DNA from 2 places in the Bacillus sp. CGMCC 1.16607 genome. Region 1 is predicted to be linked to the other one. Evidence: a T-box and tRNA genes for the amino acid it is inferred to sense, from the RefSeq annotation. Region 1 holds a T-box; the other holds one or more tRNA genes.
The links. A T-box is a leader RNA that pairs with one kind of tRNA and senses whether it is charged. The one in region 1 lies ahead of ileS (isoleucine--tRNA ligase), so its partner is inferred to be a tRNA-Ile.
Positions count from the first base shown of each region.

Region 2: it has a tRNA-Ile gene. The T-box ahead of ileS (isoleucine--tRNA ligase) is inferred to sense a tRNA for this amino acid. The anticodon was not compared.

Region 1 is NZ_JBHUJX010000003.1:18,750-26,847, reverse strand. It holds gene ACFSO7_RS00350 (nuclease-related domain-containing protein) at 1-769, opposite strand, end outside; gene ACFSO7_RS00345 (hypothetical protein) at 896-1,057, opposite strand; gene ileS (isoleucine--tRNA ligase) at 1,098-4,154, opposite strand; T-box leader at 4,380-4,620, opposite strand; gene ACFSO7_RS00335 (SepM family pheromone-processing serine protease) at 4,669-5,688, opposite strand; gene ACFSO7_RS00330 (MMPL family transporter) at 5,818-8,034, opposite strand.
Region 2 is NZ_JBHUJX010000025.1:980,222-988,319, forward strand. It holds gene ACFSO7_RS21450 (glycogen/starch/alpha-glucan phosphorylase) at 1-16, opposite strand, end outside; gene glgA (glycogen synthase GlgA) at 6-1,457, opposite strand; gene ACFSO7_RS21460 (GlgC family sugar phosphate nucleotidyltransferase) at 1,454-2,482, opposite strand; gene ACFSO7_RS21465 (glucose-1-phosphate adenylyltransferase) at 2,523-3,665, opposite strand; gene glgB (1,4-alpha-glucan branching enzyme) at 3,613-5,553, opposite strand; gene ACFSO7_RS21475 (hypothetical protein) at 5,852-6,046, shown strand; tRNA gene ACFSO7_RS21480 (tRNA-Glu) at 6,228-6,299, opposite strand; tRNA gene ACFSO7_RS21485 (tRNA-Ser) at 6,309-6,399, opposite strand; tRNA gene ACFSO7_RS21490 (tRNA-Asn) at 6,404-6,478, opposite strand; tRNA gene ACFSO7_RS21495 (tRNA-Ile) at 6,503-6,579, opposite strand; tRNA gene ACFSO7_RS21500 (tRNA-Gly) at 6,584-6,657, opposite strand; tRNA gene ACFSO7_RS21505 (tRNA-Phe) at 6,668-6,743, opposite strand; tRNA gene ACFSO7_RS21510 (tRNA-Asp) at 6,752-6,827, opposite strand; tRNA gene ACFSO7_RS21515 (tRNA-Met) at 6,841-6,914, opposite strand; tRNA gene ACFSO7_RS21520 (tRNA-Ser) at 6,943-7,035, opposite strand; tRNA gene ACFSO7_RS21525 (tRNA-Ile) at 7,053-7,129, opposite strand; tRNA gene ACFSO7_RS21530 (tRNA-Met) at 7,169-7,245, opposite strand; tRNA gene ACFSO7_RS21535 (tRNA-Ala) at 7,263-7,338, opposite strand; tRNA gene ACFSO7_RS21540 (tRNA-Pro) at 7,358-7,434, opposite strand; tRNA gene ACFSO7_RS21545 (tRNA-Arg) at 7,442-7,518, opposite strand; tRNA gene ACFSO7_RS21550 (tRNA-Leu) at 7,529-7,617, opposite strand; tRNA gene ACFSO7_RS21555 (tRNA-Gly) at 7,624-7,698, opposite strand; tRNA gene ACFSO7_RS21560 (tRNA-Leu) at 7,714-7,798, opposite strand; tRNA gene ACFSO7_RS21565 (tRNA-Lys) at 7,813-7,888, opposite strand; tRNA gene ACFSO7_RS21570 (tRNA-Thr) at 7,902-7,977, opposite strand; tRNA gene ACFSO7_RS21575 (tRNA-Val) at 7,987-8,062, opposite strand; rRNA gene rrf (5S ribosomal RNA) at 8,072-8,098, opposite strand, start outside.

The DNA of each region.
Region 1 (8,098 bases):
AGGCTAACGGGTCAGAGGTTTTACATTTTGAACAATACCAGCTTCTAGTTGTCTTTTCCATACCGATATGGCCACACAATTCGCACCTTACTCCAGTAAGGATGTCACTTTTAGATATTTGATAGGTACTGCAAATAGGGTCTGGAACATGCATAATGTGGTTGTTTAATAGTTCGCTTGCTAGCCAATGGAACGTATCATTGTCCAACTTAGTTTGTTTTTGTGGAATGTTTCGAATGAATGGGGCAATTAAGTTGGGGAATAAAACCTTTGTCTTTGCGGGTGCCTTTTCAACAATTTGTTTCGGATAGGCTAACACAACAACTCCATAGACCGGCAAATGAATGTTGCGGCTCTTTAGCCAAATGTCCAGTAGTTCGCGATTTCGCTCGACTTGTGCAGCAGGGCTGTCTAAGCCTCTTTCTTGTTCACCATCTTTGATTTGAATAAGCTGTGCGGGATTATCCAAGAATCTCAATTTACCTGAAATATTTTTCACTTCAAAAATAATTCCATAATAGTGAGTTAGAAAAAAATTATCCATTTGAAATGGGCTACTAGAAGAAAGGGATAGATCGTGGTAAATGCGGTGGTCTATGGAAAAAGAGTGTTTGCGAAATTCATCTGCGACACGTTCCTCACCACCAATTCCTGCTAATTTATTTGAGTACTTAACAGAAAAATGATCGAGTAGCGGATGCCCTTCACGTAAACGATTTTGAACAGATTCCAAGCCTTGTAGAACAAGCGATGGATCGATATCTTTCATTATCAATATTGTTCACCTCCTAAATGATCTATCTGTATCGTAGCACACTAAAGAGAGTCTGGACTAGATTTAAATTGGAAAAATAAGCAAAAAAGGCGAACAGCCCCAAACTGTTCGCTTTCCACATCAATCAGTTTTTTTCTCCGAAAACAATAATATTAATGTAGCGATTGGTCCAAGAACTAAAGAGAGTAGAAACCAGTTAAGCCCTGTTCTATTTTTCCCCTGGGCTAACCCTGCATTAATAAGAGCGAGCGTCCCCCAACCGACAAAATATTGATTGTCCATCCAGTTCACCTCATGTATTTTTTACCATAAGCATAACATATTATTGAATGCCTACTAGTATCTCATACTCCCCAACGGTCATTTTCTCCATTTCATCCACCCTTACAAACTGAAGGGAGTCCAGGAGAATTCCTTTTTGAACTAAAGTATCAAACTCACTAAGCATTTTTAAAAATTCCTCTGGCCCATCTACAAAAAGATGAACTCTCTTTTCAACTGGTAAATCGAGCTTCTTCCGAAGATCTTGGATGCTCCGAATAAAGTCGCGAACCGTTCCTTCTTTAATAAGTTCACTCGTTAACTGGGTATCAATAATGATCGTGAAATTTCGGTTTGACGCTTCGGAATAACCTTGAGAAGTGGTTGTTTTTTGGATGACTACTTCTTCTAGAGTTACATGTATATTGTCACCATTCTCCAACACAAAAGACAAAACCTCATCTTTTAAAAATTGCTCAATTATATGAGAATCAGCTCGAAGTAGTCTTTGATTTACCTCATTCACATGTTTCCCAAGCCTTGGACCCGCTGTTTTAAAATTAAGCTTCAATTGATGTTTAATAAATTCATTCGATGAATCGGCCCATTCAATCGTCTTCACATTCAATTCATCTTTAATAATTTCTTCAAAAGGAATTAGTTCAGAGTGATCAAGAGAACTAGAAATGATCACCATCTTAGCTAAAGGCTGTTTCGTCTTTAATTGTTTTGCATGTCGAACACTTCGACCAAGCTCTACAATTTCCAATATGGCTTGCATCTGTTCCTCAAGCTCATGGTTCCGTAACTCATTCGGCAAATGAGGATAATTAGCTAAATGAACACTTTCTCCCTTTAAGGAAAAATAAATATCTTCTGCTATAAAAGGAACAAAAGGTGCCAACAGTCTTGAGGTATCTAAAAGGATTGTATACAGTGTTTGAAAAGCCGCCAGTTTATCATCTGACATTCCACTGCTCCAAAAACGATGCCTGTTTCTGCGAATATACCAATTACTCATTTCCTCCACTAACTGTCCTGCTAATCTAGCTGCATTTGTTAGTTGATACTGATCCATTTCTTTTTTCATTTCACTTGCCGTTGTAGCAACCCTAGATAAAATCCATTGATCCATAATGCTTAGGTTCCGGACAATTTCTAAATTTGGCTGGAAGGAATCAATTTCAGCATATAGCTGATAAAAATGGAAAATGCTTGAAAGGGTATCAATCAGCTTTGATTTTGCTTCTTGAACATTTCGCTTGGAAAAACGTTTTTGATTCCATGGTGCACTATCTTCTACTAATGCCCATCTTAGTGGGTCAGCACCATAGGATTTGATGAGTTCAACTGGATCTAGGGCATTTCCTTTACTTTTAGACATTTTTTGTCCATGCTCATCTAACACATGTCCGGTTGCTAATACATTCCTATACGGAACTTCCCCTGTATATAAAATCGAGACAGCTAGTAGGGAATAAAACCAACCACGTGTTTGATCGATTCCTTCAACAACTACATCAGCAGGGAATTGCTTTTTGAACATTTCCTCATTTTCAAAAGGGGTATGATATTGAGCAAATGGCATGGAGCCACTATCAAACCACACATCAATGACTTCGGGTGTTCGATGCATCGTCCCTTCGCAACAAGGACATCTGAACGTAACATTGTCTACATAAGGTTTATGAAGCTCCATTTCAGTAAATGATTCATTCGCATGTTTCATTAAATCAGTTAGACTTTTAGGTGAAAATTCTGTTTGACAGGAGGAACATACCCAAACGTTCAACGGAGTACCCCAATAACGATTTCGGCTAATATTCCAGTCGACAAGTCCTTCGAGGAAATTTCCGAAGCGGCCATTTTTAATGTGATCGGGATACCAGTTCACCTGTTGATTTTTTGCAATAAAATCTTCCTTTAATGCTGTCGTTTTAATGAACCAGCTTTCTGTCGCATAATAAAGTAAAGGTGTATCACATCTCCAGCAATGAGGGTAGGAATGTTCGTACTTTTCCTTATGAAAAAGCAGGCCTTTTTCATGAAGTAATTTGACGATATCCACATCACTCTCTTTAACGAATTGCCCAGCAAGAGGTGTGACCAACTCCATATACCGCCCTCTTTCATCCACGACATTTATGAAGGAAAGTTCGTTTTCTTGGACGAGTCGATAATCATCTTCCCCGTAAGCGGGAGCAATATGGACAATCCCTGTTCCACTTTCTTCTGTCACAAATGTAGCTTCGACGATGAGATGTCCTTTTTTAACCTCAGCAAATTGGAAAGGCGGTTCATACGAGAGACCGACTAAAGATTTACCTTTAACGGTCTCTAAAATGACACCGTGTTGACCGATAACTTGATCGACTCTAGAGGCAGCTACAATATAGGTTTCATTTTCAACTTGGACTTTTGCATAATCAATTTCACTCCCTACCGCAAGTGCCACATTTGTCGGAAGTGTCCAAGGTGTTGTTGTCCAACCCAATACAAACTCATTGTCTTTATTCTTCAACTTAAATTTTACAGTCGCACTAAGGTCTTTTACATTTTTGTACCCTTGAGCAACTTCGTGCGAGCTTAAAGAAGTTTGGCAGCTTGGGCAATAAGGTGAGACGCGATGCCCTTTATACAACCAGCCTTTCTCGTGAATGGTGCCAAGTATATGCCAAACCGATTCAATGTACTCATTGCTCATCGTCATATACGGGTTATCCATATCCACCCAGTATCCTAAATCCCTTGTAAATTCCCGCCACTGCTTTTCATAGGAAAAGACGCTTTCCTTACATTTTTCAATAAACGCTTCCACCCCATATTCTTCAATCGCTTGCTTACCAGAGATGCCAAGAGCTTTCTCAACCCCTAATTCAACAGGTAATCCATGAGTGTCCCAGCCAGCTTTTCGGATGACCTGTTTTCCTTTCATGGTTTGATATCTGGCGATGATATCCTTGATCGTTCTACCGAGAGCATGCCCAACGTGAGGAAGACCATTGGCGGTTGGCGGTCCTTCGTAAAACACGAAAGTCTCGCTGTTCTCTCGGTTCTGAACTGATTTTTGAAAAATTCCTTCCGTTTCCCAGTATTGAAGTAGCCTTTGTTCTCTCATTGTGTTTGTTTCCTTTTCCACGGTAAACCCTCCTTTTAATTAGAAAAGCGTAAGCGCCTTGATCAGCCCCGACAAGCAAATGCTTCGCCACCCGGAAAGTCGTTCTTTGACTTTTTGGGTGGCGAACATTTGACCTCGAGGGGCTAGGCGCTGGAGCTGGACAATTTAAAAAGTCCCAAAAAGTTGTACTTTCTTACTTGAAAATAAAAAACACCCGTCCCTATAAAAAGGGACGAGTGTATTACCCGCGTTACCACCCAAATTCTGCTACAACATGCAGCAGCGCTCTGTCAACGTACCATCATACGCGTTCCTTGTAACGGTGGACATCCGTCAAGACTTACTCAAAATTCAGCCTTGCATCTCAGAGATGATGATTCTGTTTGGCTTTCCCCGCTGGCTTCCACCATACCCAGCTCGCTGTAGAGTATTATACAAACATACTTATTCTCTTCATAGATTTACTTTTGGAATATTTTGTTTATAATAACATGCTCTAAATGACAAATCAAGATTACTTTTCTTTTATTCCTTCTAAATAATTTATAGCTTCTGATAAAGTAGCCACCGGCACTATTTTCATAGAAGACTCATATTTTTCTGCGAAGCTTTTAGCATCCTTTTCATTAGAATCAATGGGGTTTATATCCTTTGGTGCGAAGAAGATGTCCACACCTTCTTGATTAGCAGCAGTTAATTTATGTGTAATTCCACCGATTTGACCGACATTTCCGTTATGATCAATTGCTCCAGTTCCCGCAATTTTATAACCTTTCGTCAAGTCATTTGGGGTTAATTGATTATATATCTCTAATGAGAACATGAGTCCAGCAGATGGTCCCCCGATGTCATCACTATTAATTTTTACGTCTTTAGAAATGGAGGCTGTGAAATCTTCTTCGGGTTGTATGCCTAGTCCTAATTTTTGTGAGGAAGGGTCAAGCTGAATGACTTCTACCTTCTTATTGATCTCTTTTCCATTACGTAAAATTGTTAATTCTACATAATCATTGACGTTTTTATTGTCACTTATATACTGAGTGAATGCAGCAACTTCATTGACCGTTTGGCCATCCACCTTTGTGATTGTATCTCCTACTTTAAGAATTCCCTTGGCTTTTGATTTTGGTTGTACGTACATTACAAATATTCCGTGATATTGGATTGGAACCTCGATACCGGCTTTAGAGAAAGCTGAAACTAAAGCATTTTGTTTGGAATCTTTCATCATAAATTCAAGTCGATCTGAGTATTCTTTTTCTGATAAATCTCCTTGTACTTCTTCAACCTTTTTAATCTCAGTATGTGGGGCAAGTAATCCATAAACTAAATAATAAATATTGCTTGCTTTGGAAGTTAATACGGTTGTTAAGTTAAAGCTGCCTTTTTCATTTTCATATCCGTTTTGAACTTGGACTTTAGAGGATAATTCTTCAATCGGTCCAGGTTGATAGAGATAATAAGGTGTTGGAATAAAAGCGGTGGTGATGAGAATAAGTACCGAAATAAGTATGATTTTTAACCTTTTTTTCATTTGTAAAAATCTCCTAGTAAAATATTAAATGGCTATAGATAGTTTTCATTTCGACAAATACTTACAAAAATCCTTTTGACCTAAAACAAAATAAAAAGACGAACAGCGCTATTGCACTGTTCGCCACACTCATACAATTACATCTTGCCCAGTATTTATTTCTGCTCTGTCTTTTTTATTTGTCAAAATTAAAATAGCCGGAAGGAAAATTCCTCTAATTAAAAATGTATCGAGCAGTATCCCAAGTGCCATGGTAAACCCGAATAAAAACAGTTCTTGTAATGGTTGGGTCATCAATACGGTAAATGTGGCTGCAAGAATGAGACCTGCTGATGAGATGACTCCTCCAGTTAAAGCAACCCCTTTTCCAACTGCTTCTTTCCATGGAAGCTTTGTGGCTTCCTCTTTTATTCTCGATACGAGCATGATATTGTAATCAATTCCTAACGCAACCATGAACACGAATGTATACACAGGCAAGCGATAGCTAATCGCCTCATAACCCATAAGATGTTTGAATATCCACCAGCCGAAACCTAATGTTGCAAAATATGATAGAAGAATCGTCGACATCATCAATATAGGTAAAAGAACGGATCTTGTTTGGAACCAAAGCATAATCGTAAGTAACACGGTTACAACTGAGAATAAGACAATCATATCACGTTGATTCATTTCGTTTACGTCTAGCTGACTTGCGGATTGACCTGAGAAGTGAAGCTGATAGTCATTTGTTGAAAGGCCACTTCTTTTTATTAGCTGCTCAGCTGAATCACGTAAATGCTTCACTGTTTCCAGCGATTTCACTTCATATGGATTACTATTCAGAATCACTTGGAGACGCACGGCATTTCCCGATTCTGCCAAGAAGTTTCTTGGTAGCAGCGAAATGTCTTTCATCATTTTCTCTGTTATCAGTGGAGTTACAGAATTAACCCCTTCTTGTACTTCCAATTCTTTTTCTAGTGACGTTATTTTTTGGAAAAATTCCTCATTTACAGTTATTTTTTTATCGGTATGAAGGATGATCGTTACAGGTGCTAACTGGCCAGCAGGATAATGGTCTTCAAGTAATTCAAACCCGACACGTGAAGGCATATCATCTGGGAATGATTTTAATAAGTTAAAAGAATATTTCATTGAAGTAAAATTGAATGCACCAATTAATAAGCCAATAAGTAAAATGCCTGCTAATATGGCCGGACGTTTCATCACTTGCACACTTACTTTGGACCAAATCGTTTCTTTCTGCTTTTTCTCTTTTTCCTGCTTCGGAACATATGGCCAAAACGCTTTTCGGCCCATTAGTGCAAAAATACTTGGGATGAGTGTTAATCCTGCAAGTAAAATAACGACAACGGCAATTGAAAAAACAGGAGCAAAATGATTGTAAGGCTCAAATAGAGTCACAAACAACGTCAGCATGGCTAACAGTACGGTACCGCCACTAAAAAGGATCGGTTCAGATAAGTGATGCATGGCTTCACTCATCGCCTCATACTTCGAAGCGTATTTTTTTAACTCTTCACGATATCGTGAAAAAATAAATAAACTGTAGTCAGTCAATACGGCAAATAGTAGGACAAGCATGATGGAAACAGCAGAGCTATCGACGGTAAACCAGTCATTTTCTCCAGCTAAGCCTAAGATTCGATCAACTACTCCATACACAATTCCAGCGATTATTAATGGAGTAATCGCAAGTAGTGGAGATCGATAAATGGCAATAAGGATAATAAAGATTAACCCGACTGTTGCAAGCATGAGCACAACATCAGCACTTTTAAATAAAGAAATGGTATCGGCTGAAATCCCCGCGGGGCCAGTAATTTCAAAATGTAATTGATCCATGTGGAGGGCTTTCACTTTCGTTCTGATTTTATCCAATGTTTTAAGAGCTAAGTCGGAATCCAAATTAGGTTCTAAAAGTAAATTAATTAAAAGTGTCGAATCATCTTCAGAAAACATTTGCTTTTGTACAGGTGTAGGTAGTTCATGAAAAGGTAGTGCGCTAATGATGTGTTCAGGCTTTTTATTTGAAGAGAGCCACTTACTCAATTCATTTATTTTCTCTAAGTCTTTATTCGTTATTTTGGTGTTACGATGGAAAACAAGCAGTGCCGGTAATCCTTCTGTTGAGGGAAATTGTTCTTTCAAAACTTGATTGGCTATTTCAGATGGCGTGTTTCCTTTCACACTGCCTTCTTTACTATTTTGTTCATATACTTTTGCGGATGGAGCAAGTGCACTCAAAAGGATCACAGCCGCAATCCAGACCATAATGACGATTTTGGCTCCTTTTGAACTGCTTGCGAATTTGACTATTTTTTGAAAAGGCTTAAGCATCATATCCACTCCTTATCGTTCTTTGAAATAAGAAAGCATTCCTGTTTTCACTTCGAAAATTGTC
Region 2 (8,098 bases), on a different contig from region 1:
CCTTATTAGAAAACATGGCTTTCACTCCTTGTCACAAGCTCCGCATATAGCTGATTGTATTTAAATGCCGATTGTGCCCAGCTATAATCCTTCGACATTGCCGCTTGAACAATTTTCCGCCACACCTGCTTATCATGATAAAAATGAATCGCTCTTCTAATCGTGAAAAGCATGTCATGTGCATTAAAATTTTGAAATGAAAATCCATTCCCCTCTCCACTCATTTCATTGTAGGAATGAACCGTATCATTTAAGCCACCTGTCTCACGAACAATGGGAATCACTCCATATTTCATAGCAATCAGTTGCCCAAGACCACAAGGTTCAAAAAGAGAAGGCATTAGAAACAAATCTGCTCCAGCATAAAGTCTATGGGCTAATCCTTCATCAAAACCAATATGTGCATTTAATTTTTCCGGATATTCTTTCGCTTTACTTTGGAAAAATTGTTCGAACTCCCAATCCCCAGTACCTAAGACAACCAATTGAATATCCTCTTGTAGCATCTCCTCTAAAACACAGGAAACTAAATCGAGTCCTTTTTGTTTCGTTAATCTCGTAATCATCACCATTAAAGGAGTTTCTTTCTTTATTGGCAACTGGAAGTACTTTTGAATTTCCTTTTTGTTTTTCTGTTTATTTTTTAAATCTTTTATTCCAAATTTGTATGTTAAGTAATCATCTTTCATAGGATTATAAAAATCTTCATCAATTCCATTTAATATCCCAATCAGATCTTCCTCTCTTAGCTTTAACAGGCCTTCAAGCTTTTCGCCAAAGAAAGATGACTGGATCTCCGAACGGTAGGTAGGACTGACGGTCGTTATCTTATCAGCCGCTACAATTCCACCTTTCATAAAATTTGCATTCCCAAAAAACTCTAGCTGATCAGGTTGGAAATACCTTTCTGCGACACCTAATAAATCCGTTAAAACACTCTTTGGAAAGATCCCTTGAAATTGCAGATTATGAATCGTAAACACCGTTCGGATAAAACCATAGCGTTCCTTCTGATAATATTGAACTCTTAATAAAAACGGAATCATCGCTGTATGCCAATCATGACAATGAATCACATCTGGAAAAAAATCTAAATGCTCACAGCTTTCTAAGACAGCTTTACAAAAAAATGAAAAACGTTCTCCATCATCATAATAGCCGTATAACCCATCACGTTTAAAATAATATTCATTATCAATAAAGTAATAAGTCACACCATCATGAACTAGTTCTTCGATGCCACAATATTGAGTTCTCCAACCAAGCGGAACGGTAAACTCTTTTACTTTTTTCATCTGATTACGATAAGTTCCTGCAATCCTTCCGTATTTAGGAAGTATCACCCTTACGTCTGTACCTAGACTCACAAGCTCTTTTGGCAAAGAACCAGCAACATCTGCAAGACCCCCAGACTTAATAAACGGAACACATTCCGAAACGGTAAATAACACCTTCACGATTTAATCAACGCTCCTTGAACAGTGCCTTTTCGAATGACTCGAGGTTTATTCGCAGTCCCGATCATCACTGTTCCATCTTCTACTCTTACATCTTTATCTAAAATGACCGACTCTAATATACAATTCTCACCAATTTGACATTTTTGTAAAATAATGCAGTTAGTAATCTTAGACCCTTTTCCTATTTTGACCCCGCGCGCAATAATACTATTTTCCAATTCGCCTTCAATTTGACAACCATTCGCAATCATTGCATTTTGAACAACAGACCCTTTAAAATATCTTGTCGGCGGTTCATCTTTTACCTTTGTGAAAATAGGACGATTTTTTAAAAATACTTGTTTCCAAATAGTTGGATCAAGCATATTCAAACTAGTGGAAAAATACTTTTGTATGGAATCAATCATAACCGCATAGCCATCATACTCAAATCGACAAATCTTATATGAGTGGTTTATATCTAAAGCAATATCTCGCATTGTTGTATATCCTGTTTCATTACGATGATTGATCAAATCTACTAATAACGAGGTTTTAAGCATGAACATTCCAATGGATCTACCTTCTCTCGTTATTTCTGTAATGTCACAGTCTGATTCAATATGCTTTTTCAATACATCCCTATAATCTATATTTGAAATCGTATAGCAGTTGGAAATAATCGTATATTCCTGTATGCTTCGATTAAAGTAATCGATATTTGCGGCAAAATGTTGAAAACAGCCAAATCCTTGACTATTGCCTTCAATATTAGGGGAAGGGAAAAAGAAAAGCCCATCTCGTTTTCGATTTAAATCCCAATTCTTCCCTGATCCTAAATGATCCATTAGCGAACGGTATTGAAATTTTGGAAAAATAGCCACACTTCGAATCCCCGAATTCACCATGCTGGATAATACAAAATCAATCAATCTGTATCTCCCTGCAAAAGGAACTGCTGCTAGTGAGCGGTGAATCATTAAATCCTCTAAACCTTCATGAAAAGCCGTCGCATCGATAACTCCTAGTAATTGTCTATTCATCTGCGCTTCCCCACCCTATATCATGATCATTCTATATATCTCAGATTATTTTTTTTAATAAATCTTCTGTTACTAACAAAATCTCTCCATCCACTTCATTTCCATAAATAATAGCGCCTTCTGGTATTTGGATTCCAGCAGGAACAATCGCTTTTTCTATATAAGCGTTTTTCCCAATCACTGCATCCGACATAACGACGGATTCGCGAACAACCGCTCCTTTTTCAACTTTAACACCTTGGAAAAGTACTGACCTTTCAACATCCCCTTCAATTAGGCAACCCTCATTTATTAGAGAATCTAGTACTTCTGCGCAGGGAGCAATAAATTGTGGTGGTTGATTTGGATTAACAGAATAAATACGCCAAGTGTAATCAAATAAATCTAAATCACAGCTATTATTTAATAAATCCATATTCGCTTCCCATAGGCTTTTAACTGTCCCAACATCCTTCCAATAGCCTTTAAATGGATAGGCGAGCATTTTCTTTTGATCTTTAAGTAATAAAGGAATTACATCTTTTCCAAAGTCATGACTTGAGGTGGGATTCTCATCATCCTTCGCTAAATATTCCTTCAAAACATTCCAACTAAATATATATATTCCCATTGAAGCAAGATTGTTTTTCGGTACAGCTGGCTTCTCTTCAAATTCAGTAATTCTCATCTCATCATCTGTATTCATAATGCCAAACCGATTAGCCTCATTCCAAGGAACTTCAATAACCGAAATGGTTACATCTGCTCCTTTCTCCATATGATAGTCGAGCATGAATTCATAATTCATTTTATAGATGTGATCCCCCGATAAGATTAGTACATACTCTGGCTCATATTGTTGAAGATAATTCATATTTTGATAGATTGCACTAGCCGTTCCGGTATACCATTTCACATCAGAAGATTCACTATATGGAGGAAGTACAGTGACCCCGCCATCCATTCGGTCCAAATCCCATGCACTTCCGATTCCGATATATGAATTTAATAGAAGTGGTTGATACTGGGTTAACACACCCACTGTATCAATTCCTGAGTTCGTACAATTACTTAATGTAAAATCGATAATCCGGTATTTTCCTCCAAATGGAACAGCTGGTTTCGCGATTGTCGTCGTGAGAGAATTTAATCTACTCCCTTTTCCCCCTGCCAGAAGCATAGCTACGCATTTTTTCTTTCCCACTACCTTTTCTCTCCTTTCTTGATTTCACAGGTCGCAAAATGGATATACCAAACGGAGCAATATTCATTTTGATATGATAAGGCTGGCCGTGAAATTCCTCATTATTAGCCATTAAAATTTTTCTATTAATATGACCGCTACCACCATAATCCAATTGATCACTATTGAATAATTCCCGATATTTTAACTCACCTGGCACTCCAACTTTATAATTCGAATAATTTTTTTCTGTAAAATTACACACAATGATCAGAAAATCTTCTTCTTCCTTGCCTCTTCTTATAAAAGAAAAAATCGATTGCCCACAATTATGAACATCAATCCATTCAAATCCTGCTTGTAAATAATCCAACTCATAAAAGGGCTTAGAGCGTTTATAAATCCTTATTAATTCTTTAACATATGCATTCAATTTTCGGTGCATGTCAAATTCAATTAATTGCCAATCTAGCTGTTCTTTATCCTTCCATTCATCAAATTGTCCAAGCTCAAATCCCATAAACAAAAGTTTCTTTCCAGGATGAGCGAACATATAACCAAGTAATAATCTAACCTGGGCAAACTTTTGCCAATAGTCTCCCGGCATTTTATTTAGAATTGACCTTTTTCCATGAACAACCTCATCGTGGGAAAATGGTAAGACAAAATTCTCCGTAAAAGCGTAAACTAATGAAAAGGTAATCTTTTGATGGACCCCGCTTCTCCTATTTGCTGGAGTCACCATATACTCTAAGATGTCATTCATCCAACCCATATTCCACTTATATTGAAAGCCTAAACCTTCATATTTAGTCGGGGCTGTTACTTGAGGCCAATCCGTTGAATCCTCCGCAATCATCATTACGCTAGGATCAAAATCTTTCACTACTTGATTTAGTTTTTTCAAAAAGGCAATTCCAAATGGATTTGGCTTTTTTTCATATGCATTTGGCCAATAAATAATATTTGCAACAGCATCTAAACGAAAACCATCGATGTGAAAATACTCCATCCAAAAAAGCACATTAGAAATGAGGAAACTATTAACCTCAGGTTTCCCTAAATCAAAATTTGCCGTACCCCAAACATCATTTTCCCGATCCGGACCATATTCATAGCTATAAAGATGTGTTCCGTCAAATTGATACAATCCATGACCATCCTTACAAAAATGACCAGGAACCCAATCGAGAATGACTCCAATACCATTTTGATGGCATTGATCAATAAAATACATGAGATCATGGGGTTCACCATAACGGCTAGTAGGTGAAAAATAACCTGTCCCTTGGTATCCCCAAGAATCATCGAGCGGGTGCTCGACAAGAGGCAATAATTCAATGTGAGTAAAACCATGCTGTAACACATAGGGAATTAATTCACGAACCAATTCTTTATATGACAAAAATTGCCCGTTATTATGCTTTTTCCATGAACCGAGATGGAGTTCATAAATGACCACTGGCTTCGATAAACTAAGATCTTTTTCCCTTTTTTGCTGCCACTTTGAATCCATCCATTGATATCCATCAAGACAATAAACAATAGAAGCAGTATTTGGTCTTATTTCAGAATAAAATGCAAATGGATCTGCTTTTAAACACCGTTCACCCGTTGAATAAATCACTTCGTATTTATATAAACAGCCTTCTAAATTTTCTGGAACAATTAGCATCCAAATGCCCTCTTTATTAACTCTATGAAAGGAGTGTTCGGTTCCATTCCAATTATTAAAATCACCGACAAGTCTGATAATTTGGGCATTTGGAGCCCATACACAAAATCTAGTGACAATCTGATTTTCTTTCATTAACACATGCGAACCAAATAACTGATAACCTTGAAATAAATTTCCCTCATGAAACAAATGCATTTGAAAGTCGGTTGGATATAACGTATTCACGACCATTTTTTCCCCATCCTTTAATTTAGTTGCCAAGATACCTTTAGATAGATTGAATCACTTTATAAGAGAAGAAATGTTAGAGGCATTTAGTATTGATTTTTAGAATCGTATTCACTAGCTTTCTTGTATTATTCTTGTTTAACATTAGAAATCCTTGTAATACTTTCAGACAATAAGTGAGGAGAAAGACGTATTTGCGAGAATAAATGAGCAAATTCAATCTGATCCGACATATATTAAAGGAATTTAGACAAAATAAAACAATAATAGTAACTAAAAAATTAAAAAAGGTGGAGTTACATTGGCAAATAAAGAAGAAGAATTTTTATTAAAACAAGCTGGAGGAGATATTCCTGCACCTTTATTCGATGCACCAGATGGGAAAATATTAGCTACAGGGGATATGTTTCGTGGTCCCTCCACAGGAGTTAGTTCTGAATTTGACCTAAATAATCCAGGAAACAAGCTAGCACCTAGCAAGGAGAAGTATGATTGAATAGAAAGCCAAAGGAAGCAGATTGTATGAAAACAAATAAAAAGGGTTGACCTATTTTGGTCAACCCTTTTTATTGTTAATATAATTATTCTTTATATTATAGGAAAAAAGTAAATAGCAATCTACTTTTCCTATAATATAAAAAAGAGCTACGATACAATATCGATAGCTCTTTAATAGATGACCCATACGGGATTCGAACCCGTGTTACCGCCGTGAAAGGGCGGTGTCTTAACCGCTTGACCAATGGGCCAAAATGTTATGGCGGAGAAGGAGGGATTTGAACCCTCGCGCCGGTTACCCGACCTACACCCTTAGCAGGGGCGCCTCTTCAGCCTCTTGAGTACTTCCCCATAATGGCTCCGCAGGTAGGACTCGAACCTACGACCGTTCGGTTAACAGCCGAATGCTCTACCACTGAGCTACTGCGGAATAGTAAATGTTAATGAATAAATATGGTGGGCCTAAATGGACTCGAACCATCGACCTCACGCTTATCAGGCGTGCGCTCTAACCAGCTGAGCTATAGGCCCAATATGGAGCGGGTGATGAGAATCGAACTCACAACATCAGCTTGGAAGGCTGAGGTTTTACCACTAAACTACACCCGCATTACTAAAATGGTGGCTCAGGACGGAATCGAACCGCCGACACAAGGATTTTCAGTCCTTTGCTCTACCGACTGAGCTACTGAGCCACATATAATGGCGGTCCCGACGGGAATCGAACCCGCGATCTCCTGCGTGACAGGCAGGCATGTTAACCGCTACACCACGGAACCATTAGATGGATTATTGCGGAGGCAGGATTTGAACCTGCGACCTTCGGGTTATGAGCCCGACGAGCTACCAGACTGCTCCACCCCGCGATAATATTAAGCCATTTTTAAATAAATATGGCGGAGGAAGAGGGATTCGAACCCCCGCGCGGTTTAACCCGCCTGTCGGTTTTCAAGACCGATCCCTTCAGCCGGACTTGGGTATTCCTCCGCGAAAAAAATATTAAATGGTGGACCTTGTAGGACTCGAACCTACGACCGGACGGTTATGAGCCGTCTGCTCTAACCAGCTGAGCTAAAGGTCCAATAAATGTTCAGCCTTTTAAGCTAAAAGTCCAAAATTATGGTAGCGGCGGAGGGGATCGAACCCCCGACCTTACGGGTATGAACCGTACGCTCTAGCCAGCTGAGCTACACCGCCATAATTTTAAATTTAATTGGTGGAGTCTAGGGGGATCGAACCCCTGACCTCCTGCGTGCAAGGCAGGCGCTCTCCCAGCTGAGCTAAGACCCCAATATTAGTTAGTTTAGAATGGTCGGGAAGACAGGATTCGAACCTGCGACCCCTTGGTCCCAAACCAAGTGCTCTACCAAGCTGAGCTACTTCCCGTTCTATATGGCGCGCCCGAAAGGAGTCGAACCCATAACCTTCTGATCCGTAGTCAGACACTCTATCCAATTGAGCTACGGGCGCATTTTATAAATGGTGCCGAGGACCGGAATCGAACCGGTACGGTAGTCACCTACCGCAGGATTTTAAGTCCTGTGCGTCTGCCAGTTCCGCCACCCCGGCACTTTTTGGAGCGGAAGACGGGATTCGAACCCGCGACCCCCACCTTGGCAAGGTGGTGTTCTACCACTGAACTACTTCCGCGTCTATTAAAGTGAATGGTGCGGGTGAAGGGAGTCGAACCCCCACGCCTTGCGGCGCCAGATCCTAAGTCTGGTGCGTCTGCCAATTCCGCCACACCCGCATGATTAAATTAAATGGTGAGCCATGAAGGACTCGAACCTTCGACCCTCTGATTAAAAGTCAGATGCTCTACCAACTGAGCTAATGGCTCGTACTAGTAAAACTGGTGCCGGCGAGAGGACTTGAACCCCCAACCTACTGATTACAAGTCAGTTGCTCTACCAATTGAGCTACACCGGCAAGGTTATATGGTGGAGGATGACGGGATCGAACCGCCGACCCTCTGCTTGTAAGGCAGATGCTCTCCCAGCTGAGCTAATCCTCCATATTTTTCGCCTGGCGACGTCCTACTCTCACAGGA